Regions from separate parts of the Rhodococcus sp. NBC_00294 genome, predicted to be linked through region 3. Evidence: riboswitches for the same ligand, from Rfam matches in the RefSeq annotation. Region 3 holds a riboswitch; each other region holds the start of a gene.

Region 1 (3,271 bases), 210 kb from region 3:
TCCGGCGCGGGTCATAAGCGTCAGATCGCACCCCAACGCGTCAGCGACGGCGTTGACCCCGTCGAGTTGAGGCGCGTCCTTGCCGCCCTCGATCGCTTGCACAGTCGAACGGCCGACTCCGGCCAGCAGAGCGAGCTCAGCTTGCGTCAGACCCAATTCGTGACGGCGTGCTGTGAAAGACCTGGCGAGATTGCTGACGTCGGTACGACGCGACTTTCGAGGAGGTGCCATGCGGGTTTCCAATGCTTGCCAGAGACAACTTAAGGCCACGTTACCGCCGACGGCGACGATTGAACAGCCTTATGTCGTTTGCAGCAAGCTTAAAGATCGATTCGCGTGATAGACCAGCACGAATCCGGCTAAAGCATGCGTCAGCAGGCGTAGTCTGACCCGAGGTCCTCAGATAACCAGTCCCGCGCGGAACGCCATCAGCGCAGCCTCGACCCTGTTGGTGACGTGCAGCTTGTGATTAACCGCAGTGAGATGCGACTTGACCGTCGTTTCCGCCATGTAGAGCTGCCGTGCGATGTCGGCATTCGTTGCCCCGGATGCCATGACCGACAACACTGTTCGTTCCTTGTCGGTCAGCGCCTCCAGCGTCACCGTCGGCCGTGGTGGTCGGGTAGTGGCCACGATCTTTCGGAGTGACTCCTCGGAGAACAGAGTATTGCCGGCAGCGACGGCGCGAATCGACTGGTGAAACGTCTCCGGTGCCTCCGACTTGCTGAGGAAGCTGTGGGCGCCGGCCTCGATGGCCTGGACCACCAGATCGTCCACGTCCATCGCCGTCATCGCGACGACCTTCGGTGGATGTGCCGATGCCATCAATGCTCGGGTGGCGTCGAGTCCGTCCACTCGGCGCATCTTCAGATCCATCAGGACGACGTCGGGCCGATGAGCGGCGATTGCGGCGGGGACTTCGTCACCGTCCGAGACCGATCCGACCACCACGATGTCCGTGGTGGCGGCGAAGATGTCCGCCACGCCGCGACGAACGAATGCGTCGTCGTCCACGACGAGAACGGTGATGACCGCATCGGAGTCCATGATGGGTCGACCGTATCGGGTCGCGCCGACAAGCCACAGCGGATAGGTGTTCTATGGAGTCGGACACGGGGTGCCGAACCGAACCGGCTGAGAACACACCCGTCGAACCTGACCAGGTCATGCTGGCGAAGGGATGTCGAGATGCGCACAGTGCCGCTGGCCGAACAGATCGTGCTCGTGACGGGCGGTGCTCGCGGATTGGGTGCTGCGATCACGCGAGCCTTCCTGCAGCAAGGTTCCCGCGTGGTGGTCAACTATCACCGCAGTGCGGCCGCAGCCGATGCTCTGGCATCGGAGTTCGGTCCTGACCGCGTTGTCGTGGTGCAGGCCGATGTCACGGACCGGCACCAGGTCGACGCGCTGTTCGACAGGGCACGTGAGCATTTCGGGTCGACTGTCACCACCGTCGTCAACAACGCTCTGGTCGACTTCTCGTTCAACGGCGACGACCGTGCCAAGGCCGACGAGATCGAGTGGTCGGCGTTCGACTCGCAGTTCCGCGGCAGCGTTGCCGGCGCTCTGCACACCACGCAGGCAGCTGTGCCGGGCATGCGTGAGGCGGGATTCGGGCGGATCATCACGATCGGCACCAACCTCGTGCAGAACCCCGTCGTTCCGTATCACGACTACACGGCGGCGAAGGCTGCCTTGTTAGCGCTGACGAGGACCTTCTCGGCGGACCTCGGGCCTGACGGCATCACCGTCAACATGGTGTCCGGTGGTCTGTTGCGGACCACCGATGCCAGCTCTGCGACCCCGCCCGCGGTGTTCGACATGATCGCCGAGAGCACCCCGCTGCGCCGGGCGACGACGCCGGCCGAGTTCGCTGATGCTGTGCTGTTCTTCGCGTCGCCGTGGTCGAGAGCAGTGACGGGACAGAACCTGGTCGTCGACGGCGGACTGGTCAAGGACTGACGCGTCAGGAGTACCAGGGGAGCCAGGCCGTCACGATGAACTCGCCACCCATGGCAGTCCACCGCACCCACCCGCCGGCGTTGTGAGCTTGCTCGGCGAGGCCGGCCAGTCCGGTTCGCGAACCAGGGCCAGGTTGCGCTGTCGTCGAGATGTGGTTGCGCACGGTCAGGCTGATGCCATCGGTGTCCGCCCCACTCACCGTGATGTGGAGAGGTGAACTCGGGGCATGCTTCTGACTGTTGGTCAGAGCTTCCTGCACGATGCGGTACGCGGTATGACTGGTCAGATCGCCGACCACACCGGGATGAATGTCCTGGACCAGCGTCACCCGACACCCGGCAGAACGCGCCGCGTCGACGAGGTCCCCGATTCCCGCGATGCTGCGCCGACCAGCATCCTCGCCGCCGGTGTCGGACCCGCGGAGAACGCCGATGATGCGTTTGAGCTCGTCCAGGGACTCGTGAGCCGTGGAACGAATCAGGGCCGACGTGTTCGAGATCTTCTCCGGCCCGTCATTGCTCCCGACCTGTAAACCGCCTGCCAGCAACGATATTCGACTGAGTCCTGCGGCCAGGGTGTCGTGCATATCGCGCGCGATGCGGGAGCGTTCCTGCTGTATCAGCATGTCCTCGTGCATGCGCTGCGATTGCGCGGTCGCCTGATCGCGGGATTGCACGGCCGCCACGAGATCGGACTTTGTACGGCGAAGCTGAGAGAGCCCCAGAACCACAGCGACGAGGACGGCCGCGACGAGCCAAGGCAGCCACCATGGGAGCGACCACGTCGGCGGGGGAGTGCCCTCGACGTGCTTGACTCCGATCGTCAGGACCGAGTAGTCGCGGCGGCGCCCTGCGTCGTACACGAGGGATATCGCGCAGGCCAGGTAGACCGCGACTGCAGCACCGGCGAGAGCGCGGCCCCGAGCGAAGACGCCGACTGCAAAGAGAGCTATCAGCGCGGCCGTTGCGTCGGTAGCGAAGAAGAGTGGACCGACGACAGCCATGGCGAGGACGATCCACGGTTTGTCGTGTCGCCAGATCAACGCAGTCGCGGCGGCCATATTGAGGACGACGCCGAGCGCCACGTTCCACACCGGTGTTCCCGATGTGCCCGCGAGACCGGCAGCCATGAAGGTGCAGAACAAGCTGAGCGTCACTGCGCCGACGGTCCAGGCGCGACGCCGAACCGTAGCTGCAGTAGTGGTCACAGAGAAGACGGTACGGCCATGGTCCGACATGAGCCTCCGTTCTTCGGTCGCGAACGCCGACCGAAAGGAGGAGTGAGACCGGCCGAATCGACGAGGTGCCCG
Region 2 (3,271 bases), 770 kb from region 3:
GGGTCAGCATGTCCTGCACCGTCGTGCCGGGCTCGAGGTCGTGATCCGCACCGTTGACGGTGACACCCACTGCGGTCATGTTCGTCTCCTACCGTGCCCGAGTCCGCGTGAGACTCGAAAACCGTTCGGGGAGAGCGCATGCCGCTTCCGTCAACGGCTCGCCCTCCAGTTCTGCCACCACGGCGTCCGCCGTGACGGGCGCGAGCAGCACCCCGTTGCGACCGTGCCCGGCGGCGACGATCACGCGGTCGTCCCACCGCCCGACCACGGGGATGTTGTCGGGGCTCCCCGGCCGCAGGCCCGCCGCCGTCTCCGCCAACTCGTAGTCACCGACGGCCGGGAACACGGCCTCGGCGTCCGCGAGGAGGTCGCGGACGCCGGCGACGGTCACGGCGGTGTCGTCACCGTGCTCGTACTGCGTCGCACCGACCACCAGACCGTCGCCACGGGGGACCAGGTACACCGCGCGACCGTTGACGCTCGCGCGGACGGTACGCGTCGGCGCGCTCGCCGAGCCGGGGCGCGCACGCAGGCGCAGGATCTCGCCCTTCACCGGCCGCACCGGGACGTCCGGCAGCAGACGGGACGTCGACCACCCCGCGGCGACCACCACACGATCGGTGGCGAGCGCGTCGAGGTCGGTGACGGGAGCACGCTCGATCCGCACTCCCCGGTCGCGGACCGCGGACTCCAACGCGAGCACCAACGCCCGGTTGTCCACCGACAACTCCCCCGGCGCCGACAGGCCCAGACGAACGCGCGGCGAGAGTGACGGCTCCAGGGTGCGCACCTCGCTGCGCGAGAGGATCTCGAGATCGTGGCCCTGCGCACCCACCCAGTCGGCGACAGTGCGCAGGTCCGCAGCGTCGGCCGAGTCGAACGCGACGGTCAACGATCCACTCGACACGACGACGCCCCGACCCTCCAGGTCCGCGCGCAGCACCGGATCGTGCCACCGCCGCAGCGACGCGGAACCGAGTGCCAGGAGTGCGTGTTCGCCGGGCCAGCCCTCGGACAGCGGCGCGAGCATGCCGCCCGCCACCCAGCTGGCGGCGCCGTCGCCGACAGCGCGTGCACCGAACGTCGGGTCGTGCAGGGTGACGGACCATCCCGCCGCCGCGGCGGCGCGGGCGCAGAAGAGGCCGATCACCCCACCGCCCACGACGGAGACGGATCGCTGCATGAAACTCACTTCCTCCGCCGGCATGACCCGGGTCAGGTGGTTACGGTCTGGGCGGCCTCGCCCACTCTCAGCCCCGTCCGGGACTCCCGTGTTCGTTCCCCTTCACCCTAACCGGCTGATGACCCGACCGGCCTCCGGCCTTCCCGCCATCACCCGACCGGCCTCCGGCCTTCCCGCCATCACCCGACCGGCCTCCGGCCTTCCCGCCACCACCCGACCGGCCTCCGGCCTTCCCGCAGTACTGGGTGGTACTACATTCACACTCGTGACGACTTCGAGGACCACCGCCCGCGAGCGGCTCGCCACCGCTCGTCTGTACCTCTGCACCGACGCCCGCCGAGACACCGGCGACCTGGCCAAGTTCGTGGACGCGGCGCTGTCCGGGGGCGTCGACATCGTGCAGCTCCGCGACAAGGGGTCGGCGGGCGAGAAGAAGTACGGCGCCATCGAGGCGAAGGACGAGCTCGCCGCTTTCGCGGTCATCTCCGCCGCGTGCCGCCGTCACGGCGCGCTGATGGCCGTCAACGATCGTGCCGATCTGGCGCTCGCCTCGGGCGCCGACGTGCTGCACCTCGGCCAGAACGATCTGCCGGTGCACTACGCGCGCCGCATCGTGGGCCCGGACGTCGTCATCGGGCGCTCCACGCAGAACCGGGCACAGGCCACGCTCGCCGACATCGAGGACGGCGTCGACTACTTCGCCACGGGACCGGTGTGGGCGACTCCCACCAAGCCGAACCGTTCGGCCGCGGGCCTGGACGTCGTGCGTGAGGTCGCCGAATCGCATCCCACCCGGCCGTGGTTCGTCATCGGCGGGGTCGAGGAGAACAACGTCGCGCAGGCGCTCGAGGCGGGCGCGTCCCGCATCGCGGTGGTGCGGGCGATCACGCAGGCTCGCGACCCCGAGGCGGCGGCCCGTCGACTGCTCGATCTGCTGCCGTCGGTCTGACCGTCAGAGTCCGTCCGGCGACAGGACGGTGACGTCGGCGGGAACCGCCGAGCGCACTGCGTCGTCGGCCGTCACGACGACGACGCGCAGGTCGGTGTCGTTCCGGACGGCGGCGAGCGCCGCGTCCACGTTCTCGGCCCGCACGGTGTCGACGATCCACCCGAAGCTGCCGACGGCGAGTCGTACGGTGCGCGCCGGGAGGTCGTCGGGGGCGTCGGCGGCCAGGACGGCGCGGACGGGCACGGTGCGCAGCGACGGCCAACTCTCGGCGAAGGCGGGGTGCAGCGGCAGCGAGTCCACCTCGTGCTCGGCGACCCAGCGCAGTTCGGTGCTCTCACCGTTGGGAACCGTGTCGAGTTCGCGCTCCGCATCGGCGATCACAGTGGTGTAGGACCACCCCGAGTCCTCGACCTTGGTGACGTGCTCGTCCCGCACGGTCAGCAGGTCGTCGGTGATGCCCGCCTCCTCGCCGGCCTCGCGTACGGCCGCGTGGACGGCGCTCTCGTGACTGTCCCTGGCACCACCGGGCAGCGCCCACGTCCCGCCCTGATGACTCCAGGCCGCACGGTGCTGCAGCAACACCACGGAGCCCGCCGACCCGGTCGGAGCCCGCAACAGCAGACCGGCCGCGCCGTGTCGTCCCCAGTGCCGGCTCCCGTCGCTGCTGAAGACCCAGCCGTCCCCGTCACCGCGCATGGTTCACCGTCCGCATTCCCCCACCTTATTGCTCCTCGCGTTGCCTGTGCTCGGACCACGGTGGGCCTATGCTCGAATCCGGACATGAGGGCGACCGATCGCGCGGGAAGGGGTCGAGGTGTCACAGCAGACGAGTGCGCTGACTCTGCGCGCGCCCGTCGACACCCGCTCCGAACGGTCGGAGTTCCTCCGTTCCACTCCCGTCCGGCTGTTGGCGGTGGGTCTGCTGGTGGTCGCGACGCTCGTGACCACCGCTCTCGTGACGACGCTGTCGGTGTCGGACCGCCAGCGCACCCTCGAACTTCTGCTCGCGCGCACCGAGCCTTTGTCCGATGCGGCGCAGAACCTGTACGTGCAGCTGTCGGTCGCGGACGCGACGGCGGCGACGGCCTTCCTCTCGGGCGGTCTGGAACCCGGTGACGTCCGTGGTCGGTACACGGACT
Region 3 (3,271 bases):
CACGAACTGTCGCGCCTGTTCGGGGTGCTCGGCCATCCACTCGTCACCGCCGTCGACGACGATCGCGTACGAGTCGGGGAAGCCGAAGTCGGTGTAGTCGAAGTACGTCATCGGGGTTCCGGCCCGCTCGGCCTCGAGACCCTCCCACGCGAAGTAGGAGACGGTGAAGTCCGCGGTACCGGAGTAGACCGCCTCGTACGCGGACGTCCCGAGCACCACGGTCTCGAAATCGCCGGTGCCACCGTCGTTCTCGATCACCTTGCGGAGGGTGGCCTCCTCGCCCGCATCGCCGAACCCGGCGTAGGTCCGCCCGTCCAGGTCTCGGGGGCGCCGGATGTCCTGCCGGTCGGCGCGGACGCCGATGCCGGTGGCCCAGTGCTGCAGCGGCGCCATCACCGAGGTCACCTTCGCACCGGCAGCGCGGGCGTAGGTGGCGGAGCTGTGGAAGCTGATCCCGAACTCGGCGTTGCCGGAGTCGATCAGCGTGTCGGGGGACGTCGAGTTGTACGGCAGGATCTCGACGTTCAGCCCGGCGTCCGCGAAGTAGCCCTCCTGCTGGGCGACGAACAGGCCCGTGTGGTTCGTGTTGGGTGTCCAGTCGAGCGCGAAGCGGATCGTGTTCGCGTCGGAGGCATCGGACGTGGCGCAGCCCGCGAGACCCGCGGCGGCGACGAGCGACACGGTGAGCAGAGCCGCGACGCGCCCGACCCTCGTGTGCCGCGCCCTCATGCGTCCGACCCCGAAGCAGGCCAGGGCACGGTGTTCAGGGCGGTGTCCCAGAACAGCAGTTCGTAGCGCATCGCCACGACGAACGCGTCACTCATCCGCTGTCGTTCGGCCGGGCCGGCCACCTCGGCAGCCGCGTCGACGAGCTCGCGGGCGCGCGCGGCGGAGGTCTGGAAGTCCTCGGCGTCGTACGTCGTCACCCACCGGGCGTACGGGTGGTCCGGTTCAGCGTCGAGCACGGCGCGGGCCGAGGCCGCGAGTCCGCGGCCGACCTCGGCGTAGATCCAGAAACAGGGGAGCGCGGCCGCGGCGCCGACGGCGTAGGTGTCGGTCGCCGCCGTCGCCGTGAGGAACGAGACGTACCCGAGGCACGCCTGGCTGTGCTCGACCGGCTTCTCCGACGGACCGCCGAGTGCGACGTCGGCGAGAAGGCTGGTGTGCAACGACTTCTCGACCGTCGCGGCCGTCGCCGCCGACGTGGCCCAGAACGCTCCGGCCTCCGGATCGACTGCGCGCGAGGACAGGAGGGCCAAGGCCTTCGCGTATCCCTCGAGGTAGAGGCCGTCCTGCTCGATGTACGTCCGGAACGACGTGATCGGCAGGGTGCCGTCGCCGAGTCGGGTGAGGAACTCGAGATCGCCGATCCGGGCCCGCAGGCCTGCCGTGCGGTCCCAGAGGAGGTCGGTGAAGCGTGTGAGGTCGGCTGCATCCGTGGTGGAGGCAGCGTCGACCGCATGGTCGTACGGCGTCATGGCCGTGACATCCCTTCGTCAGAATTACCTGCATCAGGTTCTCGGGTGTGGTCTCAGCCTCGCGACGCGAAGCACCCCGTGTCAGAACTCGCCGACCATAGCACCGGCGGTCGTGCGGCTACTTCATGTCCTCCAGTTCCATGCCCTTCGTCTCGGGGATCTTGGACTTCACGAAGAAGAACGACAGGGCCGCGAAGAGTGCGAAGCCGCCGTAGACGATGGAGAGTCCGACCATCTCGGTGAGCGACGGGAACAGCAGCGAGATGACGAAGTTGGCCACCCAGTTCGCGGCCGTACCGATGCCGAGAGCCATGGCGCGCATACGGTTCGGGAACATCTCGCCGAGCAGGACCCACATGATCGGTCCCCACGTCGACGCGAAGAAGATCACGAACAGGTTCGCTCCGATCAGCGCCACGACGCCCCAGGGATCGGGCAGGGAGACCTCGTCGCCGGTGCCGATCTGCTGGGAGAACGCGATCGCCGCCATGAGGAGACCGACGAACATACCGATGGAGCCGGCCATGAGCAGGTTGCGCCGACCCACCCGGTCGACGAAGAGAATGGCCACGAACGTCATGGCCACGTTGATCACTGAGGTGATGACCGACGTGGTGAAGGACTGACTCTCGGTGAAGCCCACCGACTTCCACAGTGTGGTGGAGTAGTAGAAGATCGCGTTGATACCGACGAACTGCTGCAGGACGGCCATGATGATGCCGACCCACACCAGCGGCTGCAGACCGAAGCGCGGACCGCGGATGTCGGCGAACGACGAGCGCTGCTCCTTGCGCAGAGTCAGGCGGATCTCGTGGATGCGCTCGTTGGGGTGCTTCTCGCCGGTGATGTTCGCGAGAATCTGCGCGGCCTCCTCGTCGAGGTGCTTGCCCACGAGGTAACGCGGCGACTCGGGGATGAGCAACGCGAGGACGCCGTAGACGACGGCCGGGATCACGCCGACGATGAACATCCATCGCCAGGCCTCGAGGCCGAGCCACAGGTCGTTGGACGCACCGTCCGCACGATCCGCCAGCACGGCGTCCGAGAGCAGTGCGGCGAAGATGCCGATGGTGATGGCCAGCTGCTGCAGCGACGCGAGGCTGCCGCGCATCCGGGCCGGCGAGATCTCCGCGATGTACGCGGGGGCGATCACCGACGCGATGCCGATGCCGAGACCGCCGAGCACACGCCACAGCATCAGGTCGGGAACGCTGAAGGCCAGACCCGAGCCGACCGACGAGATGATGAAGAGTGCGGACCCGAGCATCATCACCTTCTTGCGTCCCCACCGGTCGGCCAGTCCGCCGGCGAACCAGGCGCCCGCCGCGCACCCGAGCAGGGCGATCGCGACGGTGAAGCCGGTGAGGAACTCGCCGAGGGCGAATCTGCCCTGGATGGAGTCGACGGCGCCGTTGATGACGGAACTGTCGAAACCGAAGAGGAAGCCGCCGACGGCGGCCGCAATGGTCACGCCGATGACTTTGGCCGTGTGATTGGCCGATGCCTGTGTGGTCATCCTTGTCCACCTACATGTCGGCCACCGGCCGCGCCGGTCGATGGCGGAGGAGTTTCGCTTGGTTCGGACCCTACGCCCGGCGCGACCGCTGTGGAGCGGCGACCTGACGGCAGTTTGAGCAGCGCCGGAACGGTGAATCCCGCCGGTCATGAAGAAGACTCTGCGACGCACCGGCGACGCCTCCGCCGACGTCGCGTGGGAGCGGTACATGGACCTGTCGCTCTGGTCGACGTGGGCACCGCAGATCATGGGGGTCGACGCGTCCACCGACCGTCTC

Evidence for each region. A riboswitch is a leader RNA that binds a small molecule or an ion and turns the genes downstream of it on or off. The one in region 3 is predicted to bind thiamine pyrophosphate.
Region 1: it holds a riboswitch for thiamine pyrophosphate, as region 3 does, so the genes downstream of both, OHB23_RS08935 (3-oxoacyl-ACP reductase) here and OHB23_RS09780 (TenA family protein) in region 3, are expected to answer to the same signal.
Region 2: it holds a riboswitch for thiamine pyrophosphate, as region 3 does, so the genes downstream of both, thiO (glycine oxidase ThiO) here and OHB23_RS09780 (TenA family protein) in region 3, are expected to answer to the same signal.

Annotation. Positions count from the first base shown of each region.
Region 1 covers NZ_CP108043.1:1,894,954-1,898,224, forward strand. The annotation lists gene OHB23_RS08925 (helix-turn-helix domain-containing protein) at 1-231, opposite strand, end outside; gene OHB23_RS08930 (response regulator transcription factor) at 400-1,047, opposite strand; TPP riboswitch at 1,104-1,198, shown strand; gene OHB23_RS08935 (3-oxoacyl-ACP reductase) at 1,198-1,962, shown strand; gene OHB23_RS08940 (sensor histidine kinase) at 1,967-3,118, opposite strand.
Region 2 covers NZ_CP108043.1:1,333,900-1,337,170, reverse strand. The annotation lists gene thiS (sulfur carrier protein ThiS) at 1-79, opposite strand, end outside; gene thiO (glycine oxidase ThiO) at 89-1,183, opposite strand; TPP riboswitch at 1,176-1,283, opposite strand; gene thiE (thiamine phosphate synthase) at 1,449-2,132, shown strand; gene OHB23_RS06270 (NUDIX hydrolase) at 2,136-2,828, opposite strand; gene OHB23_RS06265 (hypothetical protein) at 2,947-3,271, shown strand, end outside.
Region 3 covers NZ_CP108043.1:2,100,134-2,103,404, forward strand. The annotation lists gene OHB23_RS09775 (ABC transporter substrate-binding protein) at 1-729, opposite strand, end outside; gene OHB23_RS09780 (TenA family protein) at 726-1,478, opposite strand; TPP riboswitch at 1,472-1,567, opposite strand; gene OHB23_RS09785 (sugar porter family MFS transporter) at 1,597-2,994, opposite strand; gene OHB23_RS09790 (SRPBCC family protein) at 3,143-3,271, shown strand, end outside.